Regions from separate parts of the Pinisolibacter sp. genome, predicted to be linked through region 1. Evidence: predicted binding sites of a transcription regulator. Region 1 holds the regulator's gene; each other region holds the start of a gene.
What was found. The regulator LexA, encoded in region 1, represses DNA repair genes until DNA is damaged. The targets are predictions, from matches to a motif close to TGTTCNNNNTGTGTTCNG.

Region 1 (4,661 bases):
TGCGCCACGCCATCGCCGAACGGGTGCGCGCCAGCCTGCCCGGGGCCACCGGCGCCATCGGCGCGGCGCTGATGGTCGGCGAGCAGCGGGCGATCCCGGAAGCCGCCGCCGAGCCGCTGCGCGCCTCCGGCCTCACCCACATCGTCTCGATCTCGGGCCTCCACATGGGGCTGGTGGCCGGCGGGGTGATCGTCGCCATCCGTGCTCTCCTGGCGCTCTTTCCCGCCCTCGCGCTCGGCTACCCGATCAAGAAATGGGCGGCGGCGGTCGCCTTCGTCGCGGCGACGATCTACCTCCTGCTCTCCGGCAACCAGGTGGCGGCGCTGCGCTCGCATCTGATGGTGTCGGTGGCGCTCCTCGCGGTGCTGGTCGATCGGCCGGCGATCACCATGCACACGGTGGCCGTCGCGGCGATCCTGATCATGGCGGTCTCGCCGTCGGCGGCGATGGAGCCGAGCTTCCAGATGAGCTTCCTGGCGGTGATCGCCCTCGTCGCCTCCTACGACCTCTACCGCGGGTGGGCATCGCGACGGCCGCCGCCGCGCCGCGAGGCGGGGCTCGTCGTCCATCTCGTCGGCGGGGTCTTCCGCAACATCGAGGGCTTCGCCTTCTCCTCTCTCGTCGCCGGTCTCGCCACCGCGCCGATCATCGCCGGGACGTTCTTCCGCGCCGCCCCCTATTCGATCCTCGCCAACATGGCGGTGTTGCCGGTGACCGGCATCGTGATCATGCCGGCGGCGGTCCTCTCGGCTCTGGCGATGCCGTTCGGGCTCGACCACTGGCCGTTGCAGGTGATGGGCCTCGGGATCGACTGGATGATCCTGGTGGGGCGGTGGGCCGCGGCGCTGCCGGCCGGCGACGGGCTGATCGGTGCGCCGCATGCGGCGATGATGCCGCTCGGCATCGCCGCCGTCCTGTGGCTCTCCGCCTGGAAGAGCCGGATCCGACTTTTCGGTCTGATCCCGGCGGCCGCGGCTTGTGCCTTGCTCTTCCTCGGGCCGCGCCCCGACGTGCTGATCGGCCGCCACGGCAGCCCGGTGGCGGTGCGAGGCGCCGACGGACGGCTGCACGTGCTCGCCGGACGCCAGGACCGGTTCGACACGGCGATCTGGCTCGCCGCCGATCACGACGCCCGGCCGACGCAGGACCCCGGTCTCGGCGCGGGGTGGCTCTGCGATCCGGCAGGATGCATCTTCCGTCACGGGGAGATCGGCGACGGCGAAATCGGTGATACCGCCGCGGGTGCCGAGGTTCCCGCGGCGAAGGACGCCCGTGGCCGGAGCGAAGCTCGCGGCAGCGCGAAGACCGGCGATGGGCGCGAAGCTCGCCCCGGCGCGGCCACGCGTACCCCCGACGGGAGCAGCACCGGCATCGAAGCGCGCCACCCCGAGATCCCCGGCGGCGGCGAGCCTGCCGCAGTCGTCCCCGGGTCGGATCGAGCGATCGGATCGCAGCCGCGGGGCGGTCCGGGCGCGTCGTCCCGCCGTTCGGGCGGCGGCATGCTCGAAATCGCCGTGGTGCGCCATCCGGGCGCCTTCGACGAGGATTGCCGACGCGCCGCCCTGGTGATCACCACCCTGGTCGCGCCGCCGGGCTGCCGCGATCTCACCACGGTCGTCGATCGCCTCGACCTCGCCCGCACCGGAGCGTCGACGCTCGACTTCACCGGTCCGCCGAGACCGATCGGGGCCCTTTCGTCGGCGAGGAACACCGACGAGCGGTCACGCTTCGAAAACGGCTCCGCCGACGCACTCGCCGATCCCACCCGCGATCCGGAAACGGCGTCGGGCGACCTCGACGACTTCGCCCCGCGTGCCACAGCCGCCCCCGACGCCGACGGGGGCGGCGGCGATGCAGGTGGGGGAGCCGGGGATGGCGATGGCGGCGACCGGGGCGTTCCTATCGATCCGGCCGCGAGCCGACGGAACACCCAACGAGGTCACACGCAGCGAGCGAACACACCGCGCACCGACCCGCCGCCGACCCGCTCCGGCGTGGCGCCCGCGGTCGCCGCCGTCCCACCGGACGAGGTGTATCTGCGTCGCGACGTACTTCTGCGCACCAGCCTTCCGGCGAGCCCCCGTCCCTGGACCCCGCTCGATCCGCGCATCGCCGCGCTCGAACGCGAAGCCGAGGCGGTCGATGCCGAGGTCCGCGCCGCTCAGTAGCGGCGGATGAGGCCGACCAGCCGACCCTGGACCTTGACCCGATCGGGGCCGAAGATCCGCGTCTCGTAGGCGGGATTGGCGGCTTCCAGCGCTACCGAGGCGCCGCGCTTGCGCAGTCGCTTCAGCGTCGCCTCCTCCTCGTCGACCAGGGCGACGACGATATCGCCCGAGTCGGCGTGGTCGGAGCGTTTGATCAACACGGTGTCGCCGTCGAGGATGCCCGCGTCGATCATCGAATCGCCGCGCACCTCGAGAGCGAAATGTTCGCCGCCGCCGATGAGGTCCATCGGAACCGGGATGGCGTGGGTGTAGTTCTGGATCGCCGAGATCGGCGTACCGGCGGCGATGCGGCCCATGACGGGGATCGTCACCACGTCGGCCCGCTCGTCGTCGCCCGTCGCCACGCTGCGCGGCTTGCCGAGGCTGCCCTCGATGACCGAGGGGGCGAAACCCTTGCCCGGCCGGCTCGCCGAGGCGAGGCCGGGGGCGACCGAATCGGGCAGGCGCACCACCTCGAGCGCTCGCGCCCGGTTGGGCAGGCGGCGGATGAAGCCGCGCTCCTCGAGCGCCGTGATCAGCCGATGGATGCCCGACTTGGACCGGAGGTCGAGCGCATCCTTCATCTCGTCGAAGGAGGGCGGCACGCCGGTCTCCTTCAGCCGCTCGTGAATGAACATCAGCAGTTCGTACTGCTTGCGCGTCAGCATCGGCTCGACACCTCGTCGGTCCCGGCGTGAGAGCGCACGCCGCGGAACAGGATCGAAAAGAAACGCGGCGAAACGATCGTCCCGCCGGGTCGGATCTCGCTCGCACTCGTCGGATCGCTCACGGCCCACTCGCCCGCCGTCGATGGCGTTCGACGATGGAGAGTGGCCGATTCGCCACAAGTACAAATCGCGAACTCAACCTACACGTTCCCCGGATGTTCCGCAAGCGACGCCGAGAACAAAACGGGCATGAGATCGATGGGCCGGCCGCATCGGGGCGCGCGGATCGCCGCGATGGCGACGCGGTGCCCGCGGCCGCGGGTGGCGTCGGGCGCTCGATGCCGGAGGCGCGCCATGGCGGCGACCCGGGCGCGGTGTACGGCTCCGGCGGTCGTTTCCTCCTCGAGGTCCGGTGGATCGCGTTCCGCGATGCCGCATTCGACCCGCCGAAAATCCCCGTTCCCGAGCGCTCTTCGGCGAACGGAACCGGTGATCCGGATGGATACGTCCGGATTTCGCCTCAGGGGAAGCGGATGAACCGGCAGGGTTCGCCGGCCTCGGCCGGCGGGGCGTGGGGCGGGCGCACCAGGAGGCCGTCGGTCCCGGCGAAGCGGGTCAACAGCGAGGAATCCTGCGTATCGGCGGGGACCGCGGCGAGCCGGCCGTCGGCGTCGACGACGAGATGGGCGCGCATGTAGTCCTGGCGGGCGTCGTTGGCGGCGACGGCGCGTCCGAGGGCGACGATCTCCTGGCGTGGCCGCGGATCGGGCACGCCGGAGAGCGCGCGCACCAGGGGCGCCAGGAAGAGCAGCGAGCAGACCAGCGCCGACGAAGGATTGCCCGGCAGGCCGACGACCCGGGCCGCGCCGCGGCGACCGAACATCAGCGGCTTGCCCGGCCGCATGGCGAGCTTCCAGAAGCCGAATTCGACGCCGGCGGCGGCGAGTGCGGCATGGACGTGGTCGCGGTCGCCGACCGAGGCGCCGCCGATGGTGACGAGCACCTCGACACCGAGATCGAAGGCGGCGCGGATCGCCGCGATCGTCGCGTCGAGGTCGTCGCGAACGATGCCGAGATCGATCGCCTCGCCGCCGACCGCCTCGATCAGCGCGGTGATCGCATAGCCGTTGGAGGCGATGATCTGGTCGAGACCGGGGGTGGCGCCCGGCGGCACCAGCTCGTCGCCGGTGGCGAGCACGGCGATACGCGGGCGCCGGTGGACCGGCATTTCGGCGTGGTTCATCGCCGCGACCAGACCGAGATTGGTGAAGTCGAGGCGGGTGCCGGCGATCGGGCCGACGTCGCCCTCGCGGAAGTCGACGCCGGCGGCGCGGATGTGACGGCCGCGCTCGGCCACCTCGTCGAAGGTCACGGTGTCGCCGTCGCGGCTGGTGTACTCCTGCATGACGACGGTATCGGCGCCGGCCGGCAACGGTGCGCCGGTGAAGATGCGCACGCAGGTGCCCGCCTCGACCGTGCCGGCGAAGGCGTTGCCGGCGGCGGCCTCGCCGACGACCCGCAGGCGCGCGCCGGGCTCGGTCGCGTCGGCGGCGCGGATCGCCCAGCCGTCCATGGCGGCGGCGGCGAAGGGCGGCTGGGTGCGGCGGGCGTGAAGATCGGCGGCGAGGACGCGGCCGCGCGCCGCGGTGATCGGCACGATCTCGGACTCGGTCGCCACGATGCCTTCGAGCACGGCGGCGAGCGCCACATCGACCGGGGTCAGCGCCATGATGTCACTCCGCGCGCCATTCGCCCGACTTGCCGCCGGACTTCTCGAGCAATCGGA
Region 2 (4,661 bases), on a different contig from region 1:
TTACGATCGGCATCGAAGATGCGAACCTTGCGGTGGATCGCCTCTCGGTCGACGTGACCCTTCGGGATGTGGCAGATGCGCTCGCGCACGACCTGGTCCGGGGAGAAGCCGGCGGCGACCGTCAGGTTCGCGAGCTTCCGTGCGGCGAGCAGGCGGATGTTCGAAGGCGCCTCGCCGGCTTGGACGAGCCCCCGGATGTACTGGCGAAGGTCACGGCCGATGCGCTCCTTCGTCGTCTCTTCGAAGGGCACGGCGGCATCCCATGCGCGGGTGACGACGACGCGCGCGGTACCCGCATCGCGACGCTTCGTGCGGCCGAGCCCCGCCAAGCCGCCGGCCTCTTCGTAGTCCTTCAGACGGCGCAGAACGGACCGCTCGGAGAAGGTCTTCCGTTCGCCGTCTGGCCGCATGTGGCGCCTGCCGGCGATCTCCCGAACGGCGGCTGCTCGCTCGGCGGAGCCCTTCGGATGAGTGAGGGCCGGGGCGATGAGGGCGTGGAGCCAATCGCGCTCGATCTGCGCTCGCATGCCGTGGTTCAACCGGCCTTCGACCGGGCTGCGAAGCGTCTTCAAACATTCTTGGAGATCGGCCGGAAGGCTGTCGACGCTGACCTGATAGGAGGTTCCGGAGCGGCCGCCGCGGCCGTGGACCTCACGGACGACGAGGGTGGCACCGCGCCACTTCATATCACCGCGATTGCAGGCCCGCGTAATGGCCAATTCGATTGCTCGGTCGGTGACGCCGAGTAGTGAGGCGAGAACCTTGGACGGGACGAACTCGGTCATCGCCTGACACCCAAGAGTTCGATGACCATCTGTTGACGTAAATCGTTCGCCCGCCTTCCGAAGCGCTCACCCTTCAATGCCTTTTCCGCAGTCTGTCTATTGACACCGTGCGACTTACACCATGCATTGAGACTGGTTCCGCGCGCCACGAGGGCGGCACGGATGGCGTTGTACAGGTCTGTCCCCGCAAGGGGAGTGAGAGGGAGGGTGCGCTTGAGTTGGTGCATATTGCCGACGATTGCACCTGTTTATGTGTATGTCAACTCCTATCGACGATGCGGAGATCGCGAGCCGGCTGCGTGATATTCTGAAGCTGAAAGGGATATCTCTGCGGGATATCAGTGATGCTTTGGAAATGCCCTATCGCACTGTGCAGAATTATATGACGGGATCGTCTAAAATCCCGGCTACGTTTGTATTCGGTGTGTGTCATATTTTAGATGTTGAGCCGGATTTTTTACTATACGGAGATTTCAAGCCTCAGTATGCAGATTTGCATAGTGCAGTCTTGGAGGCCCTAGATGACTGCGGGTCCATCGCCGGTTACATAGCAGGACCCGGGACAGCGCAAGGGGTTGTGGTCGAGGTCGACGGTGAGAAGTTTCTCTCGTTGGGGTGGCGGTTGGCAGCCGCAGTCTCCGAAGCCTATGACCGGGCTCGCCGTGATAGAATGGCGGTGAAGAGGAAATTGAGCGTGCTGCCCTTCGGCAAGAGGGACCATTCCTCCGAAATTTGATGTTCGCCAATATGTTCGGCAATGGCAGGCGGTGCGCTCCGCCGGTACCAGACTGTTCGCCAATATTCTCTGTGGGATCAATCGCTTCAGAAATCAGTGTCGAATGCTTTGTATCAGCATGAGGTGTTCGCTAAATCGCCGATGAAATATGCAAGATAATTCAGAGATTTACTTTGATCTTGCGACATATAATTCGCGCAGCCCGAATCGCCCCCTCCGACAAATAGCGATGGCGCCCCCAGCGAAGCGGCCGCTCGAGACGCGCACCACCCACCGTGAACGTCATGCGAACACGGACGAGTTTCACTTTTTCGAACAGAATGTTGAGTGCCCCCTTGTCAAATGGAACAAAGCATGTACATTGACTGCGATTGGCAGGCACCGAGCCGCGTGAGATAAGGGAGCTGGACGATGGCACAGGCTTCACTTCGCCTCGTCGAAGGGGACGGTATGGACAGAACCAAGGCTTTGGACGCGGCGCTTCAGCAGATCGAGCGCAACTTCGGCAAGGGCTCGATCATGCGGCTCGGCCAGGGCAAGGTGGTCGAGGTGGAGACCGTCCCGACCGGCTCTCTCGGCCTCGACATCGCGCTCGGCATCGGCGGCCTGCCGCGAGGCCGGATCGTCGAGATCTACGGGCCGGAATCCTCGGGCAAGACGACGCTGGCGCTGCACTGCGTCGCCGAGGCGCAGAAGAAGGGGGGCGTGTGCGGCTTCATCGATGCCGAGCATGCGCTCGACCCGATCTATGCCCGTAAGCTCGGGGTCGATCTCGACGACCTGCTCATCTCCCAGCCCGACGCCGGCGAGCAGGCGCTGGAGATCGCCGACACGCTGGTGCGCTCCGGTGCGCTCGACGTGTTGGTCATCGACTCGGTGGCGGCGCTGACGCCCAAGGCCGAGCTCGAAGGCGAGATGGGCGACAGCCTGCCGGGTCTGCAGGCACGCCTGATGAGTCAGGCGCTGAGGAAGCTCACCGCCTCGATCTCCAAGTCGAAGACCATGGTGATCTTCATCAACCAGATCCGCCAGAAGATCGGCGTGATGTTCGGCAATCCCGAGACCACGACCGGCGGCAACGCGCTCAAGTTCTACGCCTCGGTGCGTCTCGACATCCGCCGCATCGGCGCGATCAAGGATCGCGACGAGGTGGTCGGCAACCAGACCCGCGTCAAGGTGGTGAAGAACAAGATGGCGCCTCCGTTCAAGGAGGTGGAGTTCGACATCATGTACGGCGAAGGCGTCTCCAAGGTCGGCGAGTTGGTCGATCTCGGGGTCAAGGCCGGCGTGGTCGAGAAGTCGGGCTCGTGGTTCTCCTATTCGAGCCAGCGCATCGGCCAGGGGCGCGAGAACGCCAAGCAGTTCCTGCGCGACAATCCGGCGGTCGCCGGCAAGATCGAGACGGCGATCCGTCAGAACGCCGGGCTCATCGCCGACAAGATCATTCCCACCGGTACGGCGGAAGACGAGGACGGTCCGGTCGAGGACTGAGCCATCCGGCGATCGGCGGCGCGCGGGACGGGGGTTTCCGCCGCACGCGGTGCGAACCGGTCCGGATCGACGAGGCGGCGGGGGTGACCCCGCCGTTCGCGTTCGTGCCTCGACAAGGGGGAAGCGACAGGGGGAATGTCGGTCCGGGGCGCGTCGGGCGCCGAGGGTGATCGCCCGTCGACCGAGGATGGCGTGGGCGGTCGGTCGCACCGGGTGGGTGGCGCCCGTTCGGCGGGAAATCCGGCCCGGCGCCGGAGGACCGGCGGTCGCCACGGTTCCCCGGTGCGGCGGCCGCCCCTTCGGGTCGGCTCGCCCTGACGCAGGGAGGGGGAGCGACGATCGGCCGGGCGACATCGGGGTCTGCCGCGGTGCAGCGGAAATCGCTCGGCGGGCGGGCGGAAAGGCGCGCTTTCCGTGGACATGCGACGGATTGGTCGATAGAACCTCGGGGCTCATCCCGAGGAGAGGTTTCGGTACGATCATGAGTGGCGTCAACGAGATCCGCGCGACATTCCTGGACTACTTCGCGAAGAACGGCCACGAAGTGGTGCCGTCGTCGCCGCTGGTGCCGCGCAACGATCCGACCCTGATGTTCACCAATTCCGGCATGGTTCAGTTCAAGAACCTGTTCACCGGGATGGAGAGGCGCGACTATTCGACCGCCACGACGGCGCAGAAGTGCGTCCGGGCCGGCGGCAAGCACAACGACCTCGACAACGTCGGCTACACCGCGCGCCACCACACTTTCTTCGAAATGCTGGGGAATTTCTCCTTCGGCGACTATTTCAAGGATCGGGCGATCGAACTCGCCTGGAACCTCGTCACCAAGGAATTCGGCCTCGACGCGAAGCGTCTGCTGGTCACGGTCTACTCGGAAGACGACGAAGCCTACGATCTGTGGAAGCGCATCGCCGGTCTCTCCGACAACCGGATCATCCGCATCCCGACCTCGGACAATTTCTGGCAGATGGGCGACACCGGTCCGTGCGGTCCGTGCTCGGAGATCTTCTTCGATCACGGCGAGCACATCTGGGGCGGCCCGCCGGGCTCGGCCGAGCAGGACGGCGACCGTTTCATCGAGATCTGGAACCTCGTGTTCATGCAGTTCGAGCAGTACGGCGACGGCACGCGTACGCGTCTGCCGCGGCCGTCGATCGACACCGGCATGGGGCTGGAGCGCGTCGCGGCGGTGCTGCAGGGCGTCCACGACAACTACGACATCGATCTGTTCAAGGCGCTGATCCGCGCCTCGGTCGAGTTGACCGGCGTGGCGGCGGAGGGGGATGCGCGCGCCAGCCATCGGGTGATCGCCGATCACCTGCGCGCCGCTTCCTTCCTCATCGCCGACGGTGTGCTGCCGTCGAACGAGGGTCGCGGCTATGTCCTGCGTCGCATCATGCGGCGCGGCATGCGCCATGCGCATCTGCTCGGCGCGCGCGATCCGCTGATGTGGCGTCTGGTGCCGGGTCTGGTGCGGGAGATGGGACGTGCCTATCCCGAACTGGCGCGTGCCGAGGCGCTGATCACCGAGACGTTGCGGCTCGAGGAGACGCGGTTCCGCAAGACGCTGGAGCGCGGTCTCGGGCTCCTCGACGAGGCGACGACCGGCATGCTCGAAGGCGACATGCTCGACGGCGAGACGGCGTTCA
Region 3 (4,661 bases), on a different contig from region 1:
CACGCACCACCTTGGCGACGATCGAGGCGGCGGCGATGGAGACCGATCGGCCGTCGCCGCCCTTGACCGCGGTACCCGCGCACGGTAGCCCCGGCGGCACGTCGACACCGTCGACGAGCACGTGATCGGGCGTTTCGGCGAGGCCGTTGACGGCGCGGCGCATGGCGTCGAGCGTGGCGGCGCGGATGTCGGTCGCATCGATGCGCTCGACCGAGCCGAGGGCGATCGCCACCGCGTGGTGGGCGCAGATCTCGTCGAACAGACGCTCACGCACCTTCTCGCTCAGCTTCTTCGAATCGTTCAGCCCTTCCGGCACGCGCGCCGGATCGAGGATCACCGCGGCGGCGACCACCGGTCCGGCGATCGGCCCGCGGCCGACCTCGTCGACCCCGGCGATGCGGGCGGCCGGAAAGCCGTGGGCGCGTTCGTTGCTGTCGTCGGGTCCGGCCTTCGGCGACGCGGCCCCGGTCGCGGACTTCTTCGGGCGGCCTCTCATCGGGCGGTCTCCGGCAGGCGGGTGACGCCCTTTGCGTCGAGCGGGAAGAAGGGGTTGTGGGCGACCTCCCAGAGGTGGCCGTCGAGATCGCGGACATAGCCCGAATAGCCGCCCCAGAACACCTTCTCCGGCGGCTTCACCGAGCTCGCCCCGGCAGCGAGCGCCGCGGCGAAGGCGGCGTCGACCGCCGTCTCGCTCGGAAGATTCCACGCCAGCGTGACGCCGGCGAAGCCCTCGCCGGCCGCGGCGACACGAGCATCGTCGGCGAGCGCCTCGCGGCCGTAGAGGGCGAGGATCACCCCGTCCATGTCGAAGAAGACGACGTTCTCGTTGCTCGACCCGCCGGCTTCGAGACCGAGAGCCTCGTAGAAGGCGCGGGCGCGGGCGATGTCGGCGACGCCGAGGGTGACGAGGGAGAGGCGCAGTTTCATCGAAGGACCCTTGGTCAGAAGAGCGACAGTTGCCGGCCGTCGCCGAGCGGCGGCACGAAGAGATCGGTGCGCAGGGTGGCGACCGTGCGTCCGGCCTCGAGGCCGAGACGGCGCGTCGCCGCTTCGAAACGCTTGCGCAAGGTGGCGGCATAGGGGCCGAGGCCGCGCATCCGCCGCCCCCAGACCGCATCGTAGTCCTTGCCCTCGCGCATCGAGCGCAGCAGCGACAGGACATGACGATAGCGATCGGGATGGTGCTCGAGCAGCCATTGTTTGAAGATCTCCGACACTTCGAGCGGCAGGCGCAGCAGGATATAGCCGGCCTCGCGCGCTCCGGCCTCGGCCGCCGCCTCGAGGATGCGTTCCAGTTCGGCATCGTTGAGGGCGGGGACCACCGGCGCCACCATGACGCCGACGGGCACGCCGGCGGCGGCGAGACCGCGGATGGCGGCGAGCCGCTTCTCCGGCGCCGAGGCGCGCGGCTCCATCGAGCGCGACAGGCGGCGGTCGAGGCTGGTCACCGAAAGCGCCACCTTGGCCAGTCCCCGCTCGCCCATGCGGCCGAGGATGTCGGCGTCGCGCAGCACCAGCACCGACTTGGTGACGATGGTGACCGGATGGCCGCAGCGCTCCAGCACCTCGAGGATCTCGCGCATCAGCCGAAACCGCCGCTCGATCGGCTGATAGGGGTCGGTGTTGGTGCCGATGGCGACCGGCCGGCAGGCGTAACCGGCGACGCCGAGTTCGCGCTCGAGCAGCCGCGCCGCGTCGGGCTTGACGAAGAGGCGGCTCTCGAAATCGAGGCCGGGCGAGAGGCCCATGTAGGCGTGGGTCGGGCGGGCGAAACAATAGGAGCAGCCGTGCTCGCAGCCGCGGTAGGGGTTGATCGAGCGATCGAAGGGGACGTCGGGCGAAGAATTGCGGGTGAGGATGGTCTTCGGCTTCTCGATCGTCACCTCGGTCGAGAAGGGCGGCAGTTCGTCGAGCGAGCCCCAGCCGTCGTCGAAGGCGACGCGGCTCTCGCTCTCGTAGCGGCCGGAGGGATTGGCGATGGCGCCGCGGCCGCGACGGCGCTCGGCCTCGATGCGCGCATCGAGCACCACCGCGCCGCCGCCCTCGCATTCGCCGAAGCGCGGCACGGCGATCTCGGATCTCTCGACGAAACGATCGGCGGAGATGTCGCGAGCGGGGCGCTCGCCTTCGCTCCCCTCCGGCGAGGCTTCGCTGGGACTCTGTCTACGGGGGGCGGCGCGTCTCATGATCCGATCTTGGAACGTTCTCTGGAACATTACAAGAACATGCTCTGAAATTCGTCGATTCGCCAGCCTGTTCCGGCTGGTCGCCGGGTCGGGGGGCGTGTAAGAGACGGAACCGAGCCGTGAGCGTCCGCGGTCGCGGTCCGTCACCCGAGGATCCCGAGATCCATGCTGTCCGTCGTCATCCCCACCCAGAACTCCGAGGAAGGTCTCGCGCGCACGCTGGCGTCGCTGGTGCCGGCGGCGGCGGAGGGGATCGTCCGCGAGGTGGTGGTGGCGGATGCCGCGTCGAGCGACGGCACGCGGATCGTCGCCGACGCCGCCGGCTGTTCGCTGGTGGAGAGTTCCGGCGGTTGGCTGACGCGCGTCAGTGCCGGCGTCCACATGGCGCGGCGGGCGCCGTGGTTCCTGATTCTGGCACCCAACGTCCATCTCGACAGCGACTGGTACCGCGAGGCCGCCACCTTCGTCGACCGCAGCGAACGGGCGGGCCGGGCCGACTCCCATGTCGGCACCTTCCGCATCGTCTACGACGAGTTCGGCTGGCGCCCACGGGTCGCCGAGCGGGTGGTGGGCGTCGCCGGGGCGCTCTTCGGGCGGCCTCTCCGGGAACAGGGGCTGATCATCTCGCGCCACCATCTCGAGGCGCTGACGTCGCGCATCCCCGACCGGTTCGCCGGCCACGGCGACCTCGTCGGGCGGATGTCGCGGGCGGACATCCACACGCTGCGCGCCGATGCGGTGGTGCTGCCGCCGGTTCACGGTGGGCGCGCCGCGCCGAGCCTGTCGCGGCTCATGCGCATCACCTCCTCCGGTCTCGGCTTTCCGACGCCGACCGGCGACTGGACCGAGGAGTGAGGGTGCCGGCGGCGGTCTCGCTCCGCCGCGCCGTGGACCTTCCGCGCGCAGGTCGACCGGCCGGACGTCTTCACTCCGCCGCAGTCGTCCGCCAGCGTCGCCGACGTCCCTCTTCGCCGTCGACGCCGGGTCGCGGTTCACCCATGATGGCCCCATGGATTTCGCCGCCTTCTTCGACGCCGCCCTCCGTCTGATCGAGACCCACCGCGCCTGGGCGGGGGTGATCTACGGGCTCATGGCCTTCGGCGAGAGCCTCGTCATCGTCGGGGTGTTGATCCCGGCGACGGGGGTGATGATGGCGACCGGGGCGCTGGTCGGAGCGGGCACCGTGCCGTTCCTCGACGTGTGGATCGGCGGGGCGATCGGCGCGGCGGCGGGCGACACGGTCTCCTATTGGGTCGGCCGCAAGCTCGGCCCCGGCGTCGACCGGCTGTGGCCGTTCTCGCGCCATCCCGAGACGCTCGCGGCGGCCCGCAACGTCTTCGCCCACTGGGGCTGGATGGCGGTCGTCGTCGGCCGCTTCATCGGGCCACTCAGGGCGAGTGTGCCGACGGTGGCCGGCATCACCGCGATGCGGCACGGCGTCTTCCAGGCCGCCAACATCGGCTCGGCGATCGTCTGGATCCCGGTGCTGATCTTCCCCGGCTCGATGGGCGCGATCGCCTGGGACCTGTTCGACAGGGGCGACAGCGTGACCGGCACGATCGTCACGATCGTCGCGCTGGCGGGCATCGTCGCGGCGTTGTGGGTGCTCAGGCGGTGGATGCCGCGGAAGATGAAGTGACGACGAAATATGAAACGCGCCCGAGGTTTCCCTCGAGCGCGTTTCGGAAGGTCCGTCTCGTCCCGGCCGCGATCACATGTTCGGATAGTTCGGCCCACCGGCGCCTTCCGGCGTCGTCCAGGTGATGTTGCCGTTGGGGTCCTTGATGTCGCAGGTCTTGCAGTGGACGCAGTTCTGCGAGTTGATGACGAAGACCTTGTCGCCGTCCTTCTCCATCCACTCGTAGACGCCGGCCGGGCAGTAGCGGGTCGACGGGCCGGCGTAGGTACCGAGCTCGGACGACTTCTGAAGGGCCGGATCGGCGAGCTTCAGGTGGATCGGCTGGTCCTCCTCGTGGTTGGTGTTCGACAGGAACACCGAGGAGAGACGGTCGAAGGAGATCTTGCCGTCGGGCTTGGGATAGACGATCGGCTTGCACCGGTCGGCGGGTTTGAGCGACTTGGCGTCCGACTTGCCGTGCTTCAGCGTGCCGAAGAAGGAGAAGCCGAAGAGCTCGTTGGTCCACATGTCGAGGCCGCCGAGGGCGACGCCGAGGACGGTGCCGAGCTTCGACCACAGCGGCTTGACGTTGCGGACCTTCACCAGATCCTTGCCGACGAGGCTCTTGCGCCAGCCGGTCTCGTATTCGATCGGCTCGTCGTGGGCGCGGCCGGCGGCGAGGCAATCGGCGATCACTTCGGCCGCCAGTTCGCCGGAGAGCATGGCGTTGTGGCTGCCCTTGATGCGCGGCACGTTGACGAAACCGGCCGAGCAGCCGATCAGCGCGCCGCCCGGGAAGGTCAACTTCGGCACCGACTGGTACCCACCTTCCGTGATGGCCCGCGCGCCGTAGGCGA
Region 4 (4,661 bases), on a different contig from region 1:
AGCCGAGCAGCGAGGTCATCGCCACGGTGACGGTGAAGGCGCCGCCGCCGGGCACCGCGCCTTCCGGCGGTGTGACGCTCGGGTCGAGCGGCTTCCAGGCGACGAGCGGGCGGATGATGTCGGCGAGGCGCTCGAGGATGTCGATGCGCACGGCGCGTTCGCCGCAGACCCGGAAGCCGGCGATGCGCCACAGCTGCTTGGGGATCTGCTTGTCGACGTGGATCGAGGTGCGGCCGGAGGCCGAGAGATGGTTGAGCTCGCCGGCCATGTGGGTGTCGACGTCGGCGTGGCCGAGCGACCACAGGCGGGCGATCAGCGCCGACGGCGCCGGCTTGAGGAGCGCCGGCACGAAGACGTGATAGGCGCCGAAGCGGACGCCGTACTTGCGCAAGGAGGCGCGCATCGTCTGGTCGAGGGCCTTGACCTCGTCGGCGATCTGCGAGCGCTCGAGCACACCGAGGGCTTCGACCAACTGGAAGGCGACACCCTTGCCGATGCCTTCGATGTCGGCGGCGTCGCGCAGGTCGACCAGCGGCTTCAGCAGGTTGGCGATCTGGGCGGCGATCCACAGATCGAGGCGGGCCTGGACCTTGTCGCGGGCCGGGCCGGTCAGCTGTTCGTCGGCGATGACCAGGACGGCGGGGCGGAGCGTGTCCTGTCCCGGGCCGAGCTTGGCGACGACCTCGCCGAGCCAGCGTAAGGACCCGTCGGCGGAAAGCACGATGTCGCCGTCGCCGGCGCGCGAGAGCCGGTCGGCGCGCGCCTCGATCTCGCCCGCCAGCGCCTTGGCCGCGGCGTTGCGCACCGCCTTGGCGTCCTCGCCTTCGCCGGTGGCGTCGGCGACGAAGCGGAAACCCGCCAGGTGCCCGATCCGGTGACCCTCGACGTTGACGTCGCCGCCGGTGGTGATCTCCGCTTCGATCATCGCGTTCTCTCTCAGACGTCTCATCAGGACGGAAGTCCGCCGATCCACGAACCGCCGTGTCAGGCTCTCGTGCAGCGCGTCGGACAGACGATCCTCGATCGCGCGTGTCTTGTCGCGCCAATGGACGGGGTCCGTCAACCAGTCGGGGCGATTGGCGACGAAGGTCCATGTGCGAACATGGGCGATACGGGCCGACAAAGTGTCGATGTCGCCGTCGGTCCGATCCGCCTCCGCCACCCGCTTGGCGATCCAGTCGTCGGGGATGGTGCCCTTTTCGACGAGGAAGCGGAAGAGGGTGGCGACGAGATCGGCGTGATTGGCCGGGGCGATCTTGCGATAGTCGGGGACCTGGGCGACGTCCCAGAGCAGCGCCACGCGCTCGGCACCGTGGGCGAAGCGGGCGATGTCCTCGTCGCGGGCGGCGAGCTCGAGGGCGTTCTGGTCGTCGGCGAGCGGGGCGCGAGTGAGGCCTTCTTCGCGCGGCGGCTCGTCGAGGGTGCGGCGCAGGGCGGCGAGAGACGAGAAATCGAGCGCCGGGTTGCGCCACTGCAAACGGGAGAGCGGCTGGAAACGGTGGGTCTCCAGTTGTTCCACCAGTTCGTCGGCGAAGGGATCGACGCGACCGGTGACGCCGAAGGTGCCGTCGCGCATGTGACGGCCGGCACGGCCGGCGATCTGGCCGAGTTCGGCGGCGTTGAGGTTGCGATACTGGTAGCCGTCGAATTTGCGCGACCCGGCGAAGGCGACGTGATCGACGTCGAGGTTGAGCCCCATGCCGACCGCGTCGGTGGCGACCAGGATGTCGACGTCACCGGACTGGAAGAGCTCGACCTGGGCGTTGCGGGTGCGGGGCGAGAGCGCGCCGAGCACCACCGCCGCGCCGCCGCGTTGGCGGCGGATCAGTTCGGCGATGCCGTAGACCTCCTCGCCCGAGAAGGCGACCACCGCGGTGCGAGGGGGAAGCCGCAGCAGCTTCTTCGATCCCGCATAGGTGAGTTGCGACATGCGCGGGCGGGTGACGACGTTGATGCCCGGCAGCAGCTTCTCGAGCAGGTCGCGTGCCGTCAGCGCCCCGAGCAGCAACGTCTCGTGGCGGCCGCGCAGGTTGAGGATGCGATCGGTGAAGATGTGGCCGCGTTCGAGATCGCCGGCGAGCTGGACCTCGTCGATGGCGACGAAATCGACGTCGGTGCGCCGCGGCATGGCTTCGACGGTCGACACCCAATAGCGCGGATCGTCGGGAATGATCTTCTCTTCGCCGGTGATCAGCGCGACGGCGGACTTGCCGGCCCGCTCGGCGATACGGCCGTAGACCTCGCGGGCGAGAAGGCGCAGCGGCAGGCCGATGAGGCCGGAGGGCTGGGCCAGCATGCGCTCGATGGCGAGGTGGGTCTTGCCGGTGTTGGTCGGCCCGAGCACGGCCGTGACCGTCCGCGCCCGGATCGACGGCGGCAGGACGGGCAGCGACGCGGCGGCGGAAGGGCGAGCGGTGTCTCGGGTCGGCAAACGATCGAGCCTGGCGGAGTCCGGGCGGCTTCGGACGGAACGGCCAGACCTCTAGCACAGGGTCGTGGCGAAAGCGCGATCTTTCGAAATCGTGAAGCTGCGAGGCGCCGTCGTCCGGCCCGGTCTCGGCAATCCCCCGGCAACCGGAACGAGTCTCGAACGAACCGCGTCCGAATCGCTGATCGCCGCGGATTCCGCTTCCGTTCACGGACGAGATACGGTGGTCGAACCGGGGGCGACCACGAAATCTCGAATCCGCACGGACTCTTGTGCCCTGTGCCCCGACGGTGACGGCAAGGGTTTCGTGCCGAAACGGGGCACGGTCCGGCGCCGTCGATGGCGGCAATCATCGGTTGCCTTTCCATGGACACGTCAACGAAGCGAAGGGGAGGTGAACGGACCGGCGACGAATCGCTGATCGCGATGAATTCCGGGTTCGTTCTCTCGAGATCGTGTGGCGACCTCGGGTGTCGCCGGTAGATCTGGAGACCGCCGGAACGGAGGTGGAGGTCGCCGCCGCCGTCGTCGGTAAGGAATACGCGCCGAAACGGGACGGGCTCGGGGTGGGCACCACGAGCGCGCCGCGGCGGCCCCTCCGACGTCTCTCGGCGAGCGACGTTCATTCTCGGAGCGAAGCGGGAACGAAGCGGCGACGAATCACATGTGTGTCAGATGTTCCACCGCCGTTCTCTCGAGATCGAGGGGGGCGTCTGCCATGGGACACGAGATGTCGGAGCGGCGCCGGGGCTTCGCGCCGTCGAACCCGCCGGCGCGTCAACCGAATCGTTTCGAAACGGAACGATGAGTGGGAGATGATCCGTTTCCGCCGGCGACGGCATCGTGAGGGCCGCGACGCGGGTTTCGGCGATGCGGCGTTCACACATCGAGCGAAGCGGGAACAGAGCGGCGACGAATCACCGACCCGGCGCGATTGCCGTTTCGTTCCCTCGAGATGTCGGGGTTGGGAGACGTCGCGCCTCGAGATCCGGGCGGCCGGCGGCGCGACCGTGCCGCGGGGGCGACCGTCGCGTTCACCATCGCGTGCCGCGATGGGACGATCGGTGGCTGCGCGGCGGCGGTCTCAGCGGCCGGTGGCGGTCTTGTCGGCGCCGATGGCGGCGATCTGATCGACCTCGACCTCGGCGGTGCCGACCAGGGTGCGCACCGACACCTTCAGCGGCACCCAGACGTCGGCCTTTTCGAGGTGGCCGAACATCACCGACAGGTCTTCGTTGGCTTCCATGAAGCGGGTGGTCTTGTGCTGGGCGCGGTGACCGGCGACGGGGACGTAGCGGGCGGCGCAGACGACGACCGGCCCGGTCACGCCGGGGCGTTTGTTGGGAAGCGTCGCCTTGGGCGAGAGGCGGATGTCGTAGCGGGTCCAGCCGTCGTAGATCGGCAGGGTGCGGTCACAGACCTTGCCGCCGTCGGTGGAGCCGGCGTCGGCCGGCATCAGGACGGCGCTGATCGGATCGAGCACGTCGATGCGGTGGCGCGGCTGCAACGGCACGAGGTCGGGGGTCTGGCGCGACGGCGGCTGGGCTTCGGCGGCCTTCACGGCGCCGCCCGCCATGGCGAGCATGACCTTGACCGCCTTGCGGCCCTCGCCGGAGGCGAGCGTGTAGGTCGAGGGCTGAGGGCGACCGTGTCCCAACTGGCCGGACGCAGTGGCGTCGCCACGGGCGCCGGCGAAGATGTCGACCAGACCGGAGGTGCGCCAGGTGACCTGCGAGGTGTAGCGATCGGCGACGGTGGTCAGGGTCATCTGGGCGCGCGCCACCGGTAGGCCGGCCAGCGTCACCGAGTAGCGCAGCAGGGTCTGCGGCTTCGCCGGCAGGGCGGCCTCGGCCGAGGCGGCGTCGGCGACGGCGGGCACGGCCAGGAGCAGGGCGAGGGCGGCGGCTGGCACGGCGAGGCGAGGGGACAAGGGGCTCTCCCACGAGGCTCTGGGCCCGGCGGGACGACCGGCGCCGGGTGAGCGCGAAACTCGCCGCCGAACCCGGCGAATCTGGGGCGGACGCCGCCTCGGCCTCCGGACGCCTTGCCAAGGCGGCGATCCGGCCCTACCACCCGAAGGACAACGTCGGAGATCCTCCGCATGGCTCGCGTCGTCGTTCCGCTGCCCGCTCTCGATTTCGACCCGTCCGAGGTCGCGGTCGGCTGGAAGATCCTGGTCTCACGCGGCCACGCGGTGGTGTTCGCCACCCCGGGCGGGCGACCGGCGAAGGCC

Region 2: recA (recombinase RecA) is a predicted target of LexA. The motif match lies at 1,865-1,882, and genes of this name have one in related genera.
Region 3: V7Q42_RS01975 (PA0069 family radical SAM protein) is a predicted target of LexA. The motif match lies at 2,209-2,226, and genes of this name have one in related genera.
Region 4: V7Q42_RS20605 (helicase-related protein) is a predicted target of LexA. The motif match lies at 2,576-2,593, and genes of this name have one in related genera.

The regions. Positions count from the first base shown of each region.
Region 1 is NZ_DAIPZB010000006.1:4,213-8,873, forward strand. Features, by position in the region: gene V7Q42_RS03715 (ComEC/Rec2 family competence protein) at 1-2,168, shown strand, start outside; gene lexA (transcriptional repressor LexA) at 2,162-2,875, opposite strand; gene V7Q42_RS03725 (molybdopterin molybdotransferase MoeA) at 3,396-4,604, opposite strand; gene moaC (cyclic pyranopterin monophosphate synthase MoaC) at 4,609-4,661, opposite strand, start outside.
Region 2 is NZ_DAIPZB010000068.1:7,509-12,169, reverse strand. Features, by position in the region: gene V7Q42_RS19695 (Mu transposase C-terminal domain-containing protein) at 1-785, opposite strand, end outside; gene V7Q42_RS19690 (helix-turn-helix domain-containing protein) at 1,042-1,521, shown strand; gene recA (recombinase RecA) at 1,933-3,012, shown strand; gene alaS (alanine--tRNA ligase) at 3,494-4,661, shown strand, end outside.
Region 3 is NZ_DAIPZB010000003.1:63,781-68,441, forward strand. Features, by position in the region: gene V7Q42_RS01965 (ribonuclease HII) at 1-496, opposite strand, end outside; gene V7Q42_RS01970 (VOC family protein) at 493-927, opposite strand; gene V7Q42_RS01975 (PA0069 family radical SAM protein) at 942-2,186, opposite strand; gene V7Q42_RS01980 (glycosyltransferase) at 2,352-3,041, shown strand; gene V7Q42_RS01985 (DedA family protein) at 3,196-3,825, shown strand; gene V7Q42_RS01990 (electron transfer flavoprotein-ubiquinone oxidoreductase) at 3,898-4,661, opposite strand, start outside.
Region 4 is NZ_DAIPZB010000081.1:2,160-6,820, reverse strand. Features, by position in the region: gene V7Q42_RS20605 (helicase-related protein) at 1-2,344, opposite strand, end outside; gene V7Q42_RS20600 (DUF3108 domain-containing protein) at 3,513-4,358, opposite strand; gene V7Q42_RS20595 (type 1 glutamine amidotransferase domain-containing protein) at 4,530-4,661, shown strand, end outside.